One region of the Paenibacillus sp. FSL H7-0943 genome, then DNA from elsewhere that is predicted to be linked to it. Evidence: riboswitches for the same ligand, from Rfam matches in the RefSeq annotation. Region 1 holds a riboswitch; the other holds the start of a gene.
The links. Region 1 has a riboswitch for cyclic di-AMP ahead of NSQ55_RS02730 (hypothetical protein). Riboswitches for the same ligand answer to the same signal wherever they lie in the genome.
Positions count from the first base shown of each region.

Region 1 (5,138 bases):
CCGATTCATCTACGGAGGCCAGCCCTTCAATTACTTCACCATCGCCAGGGATAAGTTCTCCCTGACTGACGATGACGATATCTCCTTTACGAAGCTCGGAAGAAGAAACGGTCTTCACAGACCCTCCAACGAGTTTGTTAGCTGTGATATCCTGTTTCGTTTTCTTGAGTGAATCCGCCTGGGCTTTCCCGCGGCCTTCAGCCAGCGCTTCAGCGAAGTTGGCAAACAGCACTGTGAATAGCAGAATGAACAACACTGTGATATTGAAGCCTACCGATTTCTCTGCATTAAAATATCCGGGGGCCAGTACCATAAGCAATACAATAATCGTACCGATTTCGACTACGAACATGACCGGATTTTTGATTAACGTCACCGGGTTAAGCTTAATAAAGCTATCCTTTACAGCGCTTAGGAGTATGGGTCCCGTCAGCAGCTTTTTTCTTTTTACAGTACTCATCTTGTTCTCCCTCTTCCTACCGTAAGGTCAAATATTCTGCAATCGGGCCGAGCACAATGACCGGCAGAAACGTCAGAGCCCCGATAATTACAACGGTACCAATCAGAATTCCGGTGAACAGACCATTGTCTGTGCGGAATGTGCCAATCGTCTCAGGAACTGGCTTCTTCTGGATCAGTGAGCCTGCAACTGCCAGCATCGCGATTATAGAGACATAACGGCCAAGCAGCATTACGATCCCGGTTGTAACATTCCAAAAGGTGGTGTTGTCCGCAAGCCCTTCAAATCCTGAACCATTGTTCGCGGCAGAAGAGACATATTCATATAACACTTGGCTAAGTCCATGGAATCCGGGATTCGTGATGGAACCGTTGCCCAAGTCCGTTAAGAACGCACCTGCTGTTGGTACAAGGATAATGAACGGATGCACAAGGATAGCAATCGCAATTAGCTTCATCTCCTTGGCTTCTATCTTTCGCCCGAGAAACTCTGGTGTTCTGCCAACCATTAGTCCACATAAGAAGACACCCATGATGGCATACATCAGCATATTGATTAGTCCGACACCTTTTCCCCCAAAGACGTTGTTGAGCATCATTAGGGCCAGAGGGGTAATGCCACCCAGCGGTGTCAGCGTATCATGCATATTGTTAACACTACCTGTCGTAGCTGCCGTTGTTACCGAAGTGAACAGCGAAGATTGCGGGATACCAAAACGTACCTCTTTACCTTCCATGCTGCCTTGCGAAGACTCGATCCCCAGCGCATTGATAGCTGGATTGCCTTTGGTTTCCGCATAATAATTCAATCCCAGCAGTAGTACGAACAAGGTCATCATTGCTGTGAAAATCACCCAGCCCTGACGTTTGTTCTTAGCGAACAATCCGTACATATATGGCAAAGAGGCTGGCAGCATCCACATAGAGAGAATCTCCAGAACGTTCGTAAGTGGATTAGGGTTCTCAAAAGGATGTGCTGAATTGGCTCCGAAGAAGCCGCCACCATTCGTACCTAAGTGTTTAATTGATTCCAAAGAAGCGACTGGACCGATAGCGATTTGTTGCGTCTGCCCTTCAAGTGTAGTGACCTCAAGCGATGGCTTGAGCGTTTGTGGCACATGCAATCCTACCAGCACCAATGAAACTAGCAGAGCTAATGGAATGAATACACGAATATGTGCTTTTACGAAGTCCTCGAAAAAGTTCCCGACTGATTTCTGTCCTGTAATCCCTCTGACAAAAGCAACCGCAACAGAAAATCCGCTCGCTGCAGACGTGAACATCATCATCGTGATGACTGCCATTTGTGAAAAATACGATAGTCCCGTCTCCCCGCTATAATGCTGCAGGTTCGTATTGGTCATAAAGCTGATCACCGTATTGAATGAAAGCGTCTGTTCCATATCGGCAATTCCATTCGGGTTCAGCGGCAATCCCCGCTGTAATCTCAGAAAAATATAACTGAAAGCAACCAGTACGATATTAGTTAAAACAAAGCTGAGTGCATACTTCTTCCAGGACATTCCGTCCCGTTTTTTCAGGCCGATCAGCTTATAAATACCTTTCTCTGTGCCTGCAAACCAGCGATCCGTACGATTCGGTTCGTTAGAAAATACATGATATAAATACGTTCCCATCGGCTTGACCAGCAAGATGAGAATTACAATTACGACGACTATTTGCAAAATGCCCATGAATGCCCCTCCTTAAAATTTCTCAGGATGAATCAACGCGTAAACCAGATATATAAACAACAGTAGGGTAACAGCGATTACTAGAATCACAGCTTATCCCTCCCCGTATCCTCAACTACACCTGCGCACCAGCGCATAAAGCCATAAAATAACCCGTAAATTACAGCTAACGAAGCCACCATATACAGATCCATCATATCTTCCGCACTCCTTCCATTATCCTTGATGAGGTGATCTATCGATTAGAAAATCAGCATCACCACTATGGGAATAGATTACATAGCTCGCACCAAGTCTTTTATAGACCAATCTAGGATTTATTGAACTTGTAATCACAAAAATCGGCTGTGTCGTCCAGGTACGGCACATCTGAATATAGCGGCAGCAAAGCGGAAAGCTGCTCTCAAACAGATATACCCTGCCTACCGGGAACGATGGGCGAAACCAAGTGCTCTGATGGCGGGTATCCACTAGAATAACCTGCTCAATCCCGAGCTCCTCAAGTAAAGCTTTCTCAGCCACATTGTTGGTTAATCCCGCCATCTTAATACCCCTGAACTTCAGAAGTTTAATGAAATGTTCTCCCGCCTTTGTAGGCGCACATACAAGCACATATTCATTCTGATCCGTCATCTTTTTTTCTCCTCCTGCTCATTTACAACAAGGAGGCAACGAAAATCTCCGAAAGGATGTTGACCTATCGTCATTTTCGGGCACAACCTAAAGCTCGGTTGTGTCACGTCATTAGACGCTGCCTTACAAATACCGCTAATGATGAATTTAGCGACCTCTTAGGGGAGGCCTCCATAAATGCTTTGCTTCTAAGAGCACAGCAAAAAGCCACAAAGGATCTCCTCTGTGGCTCGCTAGCGGTCACATTGCACTCATCCTCTCTCCATACGCTTACGAGGTTAGCTGTCGGATTCGGGCGGTGAGAGTCGCCCTACCTGTATAGATGCAAGCTCACTCACACCCTCTACAGGATTCACCCCATAATCGGCTTCCGACTCTCACATCGGCTGCCGATTGTTGGTTCCCCCGCTTTCCTTACCGGAAATTAAGCGGATCAAATATTCGATTGTCGTTGAAACAGGAGTAATCATACTCTTATGCACGAAGACTTGTAAAACCTGAATGATGCCAAAATAATGCAAATTAAAAACTATTTTCCCATTAGATAGCGCTTACTTGATATCTAATCTCTCTATATCTCTTGTTTACTCGAGTTTGGAGCGTTTAATCGCTATCTATAGTACATGTGATTTTATTCACCTTTTTAGAGCGAAAATACTGCAAATTCCCATTATAGGTAGAAACGCAAGAAGCTGAGGCTGAGCGAGAAAGAGGCGCGATAACACGCCATAAATACCTATTTACCTCGTTTTTCAGTCGTAGTCGGCAGGATATGGTTAAAATTGCTCTAAAAGAACATTTTCCGTTTTTTACAGAAAATCTTGAAAAGAGTATGATTCGGGTTGAATCTAATTCATGAAAAACAATCAACGCTGAGTTCCTGCATTCGCAGGGAACGGGGGAACCATCAGGCCATCTGGCCTACTTGGGGTGAATCCAAAGGAGACTGCATAAGTCTCAATAGGTAGGGCGACTCTCACCGTCCGAATCCGACAGCTAACCTCGTAAGCGTAAAGAGAGAGACCCTTGATCCGCCACGCTTTGGCCCAGGTATATCTGCCTGTAATCCAAAACCGCAGCAGAGGTCCTCCTCTTGCTGCGGTTTTTGCGTTACCTAAGCTTATTAGGTGATAGCACGCTGGATGGGGTGAATGTTTTGAAGCACTATTATTTAGGGATACATCAAGGGCTGCTTGAGCCGATAAGTCTAAATTACGTTTGTTTCGGGGCCTTGTGGTTCGAAGAACATAATCACAGGTACATTGTAGGCTATGCATTTGGCCAGAACCAGATCCAAGCCCTTCGCCAGTTCAGCACACCTTCTTCTTGTAAAGACTGTTTAGACTCTAAGATTGTATATGAGATATATAAAAAAATTCGAGAACAACAGCAGCAGCAGGATTGGTCATCACACCAAAAGCTCCCGTGGTTTACAGCCTTCAAGGAGCCTTGGAAAGATGTAAGCGCCGGTTGGTATGTCTTGAGATCCCGCAGCACCTTTCCCTTACATCTATCTGTTATACGAAAAGAGAAGTTCCGACTATGGCTAGAGCATACCGCAGTCTGTGAGAATAAAATGGAGATGCTCGCTTGTGTAGAAAAGGCTAGTGTCACTCATCATGTTGACTTAAAGCTTTTGGAAATCTAAGGAGGAACCCTACTATGGACCAGCGCAGACTATCCCGCATTGAAGTATTTGTATTGGATGAACCCGAGCCTATTCACTATGGAATGGAAGGGGCTGAAGGCTGCCGTTATGGTATTCTGAAGCTCACCTGTAAGGGAGGCTGCAGTTGGGGGGCTTGTCTGATCTCTGCCAACACCAAAAATTTCGATCTTATTAAATGGAGTTCTTTTTTACGGGCCATCTGTCATTGCCGTCTTGAAGAAGCGCTGGATAAGGTCCGCCGCGAAGGTTCAGATTGGGAGCAGGTTAAGCTTGAGCTAGTTCAGGGTGCTTTGCAGGATTTAAAGGCCAAGCTCCAGGGTAAATCCTTGGCAGGGCATATTCAGCAAGGGCGTCTGTACAGTGTTGCAGCAGGGGGGAGCAATTCCAGAAGTGAACGGCTCTACTACAAGCCTTCAAAAGCTTTATCCACTGCCTCCCAGCAGAAACACAGTTGCCCGGAACCAGACACCGCCGATCTCATCAATAAATCCATCTCTTACTTTTCTATATTATAGATTCAAGCAAATCTCTCAATCTGAAAGGATCGTGTTCACCATGCCTGACCCCTTACCTCCCGAGTCCACCTACAGTACTAAATTTGCAGAGTGTGTTCAAAAGTATACTAATGAAGTCTACGTACTTAGTTCCATGTTGTTAGAACAATCTAATGAGGCAGACAAGAT
Region 1 is NZ_CP150148.1:608,223-613,360, reverse strand. It holds gene kdpB (potassium-transporting ATPase subunit KdpB) at 1-460, opposite strand, end outside; gene kdpA (potassium-transporting ATPase subunit KdpA) at 477-2,153, opposite strand; gene NSQ55_RS02730 (hypothetical protein) at 2,370-2,786, opposite strand; cyclic di-AMP (ydaO/yuaA leader) riboswitch at 3,038-3,227, opposite strand; cyclic di-AMP (ydaO/yuaA leader) riboswitch at 3,647-3,811, shown strand; gene NSQ55_RS02725 (hypothetical protein) at 3,880-4,434, shown strand; gene NSQ55_RS02720 (hypothetical protein) at 4,449-4,970, shown strand; gene NSQ55_RS02715 (hypothetical protein) at 5,011-5,138, shown strand, end outside.

Region 2 (5,138 bases), 500 kb from region 1:
ACAAGAATACGGTATCAAGTCTAATTTGCCTTTACAGGCCAGCCTGGTGACTATACCTGAGCCGTTAAATCTGGAAACGTGGAAATATGCAGGGGCGGATTCCTATAGCCGAAATGTTTATATCCGCGGCAAGCTTGTACTTAAAGATATCGAACGCCAGGTAGGTACCAAAGCAATGAACAACATCATGTCCTCCTACGCTCGTAAGTTCCGTTTCCAGCATCCCGCTACGTCAGATTTTCAGAAAGTCGTTGAGAAGGTAACCAAAAAATCATGGCAGGCATATTTCGATGATTACATTTATGGTGATGGTGCGCCTGACTTCTCAGTAGATACGATTACTTTTAAAAAAAATAACAGCGGCGATGCTCAAAGCTACGAATCATTAGTGAAGATTTCAAATAAAGGGAGCCATTACGTTGATGTTCCCGTGAAATTCACATTCGCCGACAGCTCTTCGGTGCAGCGGGTCTGGAACGGTGAAGGAGCAGAGACTACGTTTCAATTGTTAAGCGATAAGCCTCTTCTCTCTGCTGAGATTGACCCTGAGCATTCCATCTTATTGGAGAGCAAACATTTAAACAACTTTAGGCTGGCGGAAATAGAGCCCAAGACGCTCTCTCGCTGGACGTTAAGTGTAACTAAACTACTTGAAACCGTGCTCGGAACTCTTGTCTGGTGAGGTGAATGATTGTGAGAACATCGATAACCCGCGGCTGGCAAAGCATGAAGGAGCAATTTTATATTTTAATTCTGCTCTTCATCTACCGACTGCTCTGGGGCTACTTTATGTATGGTTTCATCCGATCTGCTATTATTCCAATTCTACTGCGCTATCCAGATAAAGACGCCGGCGGCAGCGGTATGGGCAGACTGTTGTATTATATCGAGGGACAGTTCAGCTTGAATACTGACCCTGCGATACGCACTTGGTTATGGATGCTTCTAGGACTTGTTGTCTTGCGACTTCTGCTTTCTCCTTTCATAAGGGCAGGATTGCTGCATGAGCTCCACCAGGAGCGAAGGGGCGAGCGCGGACTGTTCTTTTTCCCTGGCATGAAGATCTATGGACTACCTGTCTTAGTCTTTAGCCTAATCGAATGGGTTCTGACCCTGCTGCCGCTTTACTGGCTTGCTCCAAAAATGTACGGGCTGTTCTTATCCTCTTTGTTTAACTACACTTTGTTACTTCATTTAGTACCATACGTATTGGCATGGCTTATATATATTTTTATCGTGCGCCTGTTTCTTCTATATATGCAGTTTGGTTACACCGGCGGTACAGGAATGTTCTCCTCACTGTTCATCTGCTTGCGGTCACTGATTCCTGCTATAGGTGTTTCCATTGTACTTGGTGCGGGAGGCTTGCTCTTACTGCTAGTGTGCGGACTGACGGGTCTGTTCTGTCCCGGCCTGCCGGCACTTATAATACGGCAAATCTCACCACTACCTTCTACGCTCTTAAAAATGTGGGGAATCTCTGCACAATATCATCTATGGTGTAGCAAAGCATTTCCACAATAAATTAACCTTATTTGACATAATAAAAAGGTCCCAATTCCTGTATTCAGGAGCTGGGACTTTTTCTCATTACGGATAACTTAAGAGTATTTGCAAAATCATAAAAGCTCTGTTACAATAAGTCCTGTGCTATTAGTAACAATTTTGTAATCAATTGAAACGATTCCTACATAACTAAATGTATTTATCGTAAGTGTAACTGTCGAAACGTCATTCTCTTGGTGCTTAACACGCCTAATTCCTTTGCACCGGGAAGTGGGGGAACCATATTTTGGGTGAATTGATCTCGCTTTACAGGGATCATAGGGAATCTTCTACCGAACCCTTAAGCTAACCTCGCAGGCCTTGGAAGGAGTACATCTTTTGAAAAGACATAATTTAAGAAAAAAATGCGTCGCTGCGGCGCTAGGACTTGTAATGGCATTATCTATTGGTGGAGGAAGCGCCTTTGCCGACTCTAAGATGGACACTGTAATCTCAAAGACTATTGGAGTTGCCTATAAAACCGGAGGTACAAGCACTGCCGGATTTGATTGCTCTGGATTTACAAAATATGTATTCAAGAATGTGGGTCTTACTTTACCTCGTACATCAAAAGCTCAATATAGCGTTGGAACTGCTGTATCCAAAAGCAATCTGCGTTCTGGTGATCTAGTGTTCTTTAACACACTTGGCAATGGAGTATCCCATGTCGGCATTTATGTTGGAAACGGAAAATTCGCACAATCGTCCTCTTCGCGTGGAGTAACCATCACTTCACTCAGTCAGGCCTACTGGGCCAATCGTTATGTTGGCGCTAAAAGAGTAATGAGTACTTCAGCTTATCAAGCTGTAGCCTTCGATTGAAACCTTCCTCACAACTATAACCTCATAATTACAACTATATGAACCTGAATCTGATTATGCCCGTAATCAAATTCGGGTTTTTCTTTTTCCATAATATATTTTTACACTATTAGAGCCCGATTGAAACACGTTTATTTGATAAAAATTGCAATTATATTAAAAATTAGGTCATTATTAACGCTTACATATGCCTTTCTACCGTAAAAATGCCAATTTTTCTGCATTAATATGTTAAAAACGATTGCCAAGCGGCTTTCTGTTTGTTACAATTAGCGCAGTGAGATTTTAGTAACATTTTTGTAATCATTAAGTTGTTATTTACAAAGGTTTTGTCATGTATTGATTACAAGCTAATCCTAATCAACAGTATGAGCCGAGTTTCCTAACTATTAGGAAAACGGGGGAACCAACTTTGGGTGAATTGACCTCCATTATATAGAGGGGTCATAGGGGACCTTCAACCGAACCCTTAAGCTAACCTCGTAGGCATTTGGAAGGGGTATACACTTTTGAAGAAGAAGTTAGCAGCAGCAGTACTAAGCTTTTCCATCATCCTCACCATCGGAGCAGGAAGCGCTTTCGCAGATTCAAAAATGGATAAAGTGATTGACAAGGCCATCGGTACTAAATACGTATCCGGCGGTATATCCACTAACGGATTTGATTGCTCCGGATTTACAATGTATGTGTTTGATAAGATTGGCATTAACCTTCCACACCAATCAGGTTCCCAATATCAAATGGGCACAGCAATCTCCCGTGATGATATAAGAGCCGGAGATCTTGTATTCTTCAATACAAGTGGCAAAGGTGTCTCCCATGTCGGCATTTATGTCGGTGAAGGTAAGTTCGCACACGCTTCTACCTCACGCGGTGTTACGATTAGCTCTCTGAGTGATAGCTACTACGTGAAACGCTACGTTGGTGCTAAGCGCATTATGAGCACAGACGCTTACCAATCGGTTGCTGCTGAATCGGAAGACAATGATGATGTTCAATAAGTAACGTACATAGGCTCTTTTCCAAGGTAACTCTTGGAGGAGAGCTTGTTTTTTTGTCTTATTACTTATTTACCCCTCTCATAATTTGTAAAACATTCCTCTCATATAAAGTTTCTGAGTCGAACCTCCCCCATTTTGTATATAATTAGTAATATAGCAATGTCCTCGTGAAAGGAGATCGTTGACCTTATGATAAATCCCTCGGTAACTTTTCATGTTGTTCCTATGGAGGCAATTCACGGAGAAGCTATTTGTAAGTGGAGCTATACGCCCCCATATAATATTTATGGCTGGATGCCGTGGGAGCAGATGCAGGCTCTTGGCATCGAGTTTGGCGATCCGCAGCTCCGGGAGGAACAATATATCTCCATATTAAATGAACAAGAGATTTTGTGCGGATTCGCACAGTTGTTCCCGATGGAAGGAGTCGTTCGTTTAGGAGTTGGGATGCGCCCCGATCTATGCGGCCATGGTTTAGGCAAACTATTCGTAGATGCCATCGTCCAGACAGCCTTGAATCGTTATCCTGATCGTGAGATAGATCTAGAAGTCCTGACCTGGAACCAACGCGCCATTCGAACTTATCAAAAATGTGGATTTACGATTACAGATACGTATGAACGCCGCACACCTACAGGAGACAAACCTTTTTATTGCATGGTCTATGACAAATGATATTAAATACCATATATTTCATGAGAATGATTGTATTCTCGTTCATTTTTTTGTCACAAACCCTATGATAACGCTTCACCATAAGCTATAATGTAGGGAGCAGCTTACATAGAAGGGACGAATTGGGATGCAGAAATGGATCATGAGCGGTTTGTTTTTTGCCGCCTGTGCCTTTGCGGTAGTACTCATGTTTACACTTCCGGGTAAAGAAGAGGTAGCGGAAGAAAATAAGCCCACGATGCCGGTAGTTCAACTGGACGCAGCAAAGGCAGAAGCAACCGTGAAAGCCAGCTGTATCACCTGTCACGGCGATCAGCTTCAAGGTGGAGTTGGACCAAGTCTTCAGAATGAAGGTGGCCAGCATGACGCTGAGGAAATCTATAGCATCGTCACTAAAGGACGTGGCCAAATGCCTTCCTTTAAGGAGAAACTAGCGCCTGAAGAGATCGCCAACGTCGCACTCTGGCTCTCAGAGAAAAAGTAACCCACCCAAGCAACTAAAAACGCCCGTGTATGAGATAGGTGACTATCTCTGCACGGGCGTTTATTTTATGATTTCGGCTAAACTAGTGATTTTTTTCAAAGGCTTCATTAAATTGATGCGCCTCTCGAAGATCTAGAGCCGTAATCCCATCTTCTTCATTAGATTCAAGTCGCAGTGTAACTGTTTTATAATCAATCGTAATATGTGGATGATGATCGAAGGCTTCTGAAATCGTGGCTACTTCATCAACAAACGCAATGCCCTTCATATATTGGCTGAACATATATTTTCGTACCATAACGTTATCTTCCAGCTTCCAGCCCTCTAGCTTGGTGATCTCCTCACGCAGTTCCTCTTCCGTAAATAACAATTCGTTTCCTCCCTTACAAAAAATTGCAGTAAAGTGCGCAGTTCCCTTTACTTGTCTTAGGCTTTAAACAAAACATCCCTTAGCTTCTGAGGTCCAAGGGATGTGCCAGGATAATGGCGATATTTTCGATTTAATGTATTCACAAATCCCAGCGATTATAACTCGGCTTTATCAATTTTAACACGGGCTACTAACTACGGGCAAATTACGTCCAGACGTCTCCTCAACCTAAATCAAAACC
Region 2 is NZ_CP150148.1:111,666-116,803, reverse strand. It holds gene NSQ55_RS00555 (M1 family metallopeptidase) at 1-682, shown strand, start outside; gene NSQ55_RS00550 (hypothetical protein) at 694-1,524, shown strand; cyclic di-AMP (ydaO/yuaA leader) riboswitch at 1,743-1,881, shown strand; gene NSQ55_RS00545 (C40 family peptidase) at 1,939-2,367, shown strand; cyclic di-AMP (ydaO/yuaA leader) riboswitch at 2,729-2,871, shown strand; gene NSQ55_RS00540 (C40 family peptidase) at 2,916-3,368, shown strand; gene NSQ55_RS00535 (GNAT family N-acetyltransferase) at 3,558-4,043, shown strand; gene NSQ55_RS00530 (cytochrome c) at 4,171-4,527, shown strand; gene NSQ55_RS00525 (4a-hydroxytetrahydrobiopterin dehydratase) at 4,610-4,897, opposite strand; gene NSQ55_RS00520 (hypothetical protein) at 5,126-5,138, opposite strand, start outside.
Region 2: it holds a riboswitch for cyclic di-AMP, as region 1 does, so the genes downstream of both, NSQ55_RS00540 (C40 family peptidase) here and NSQ55_RS02730 (hypothetical protein) in region 1, are expected to answer to the same signal.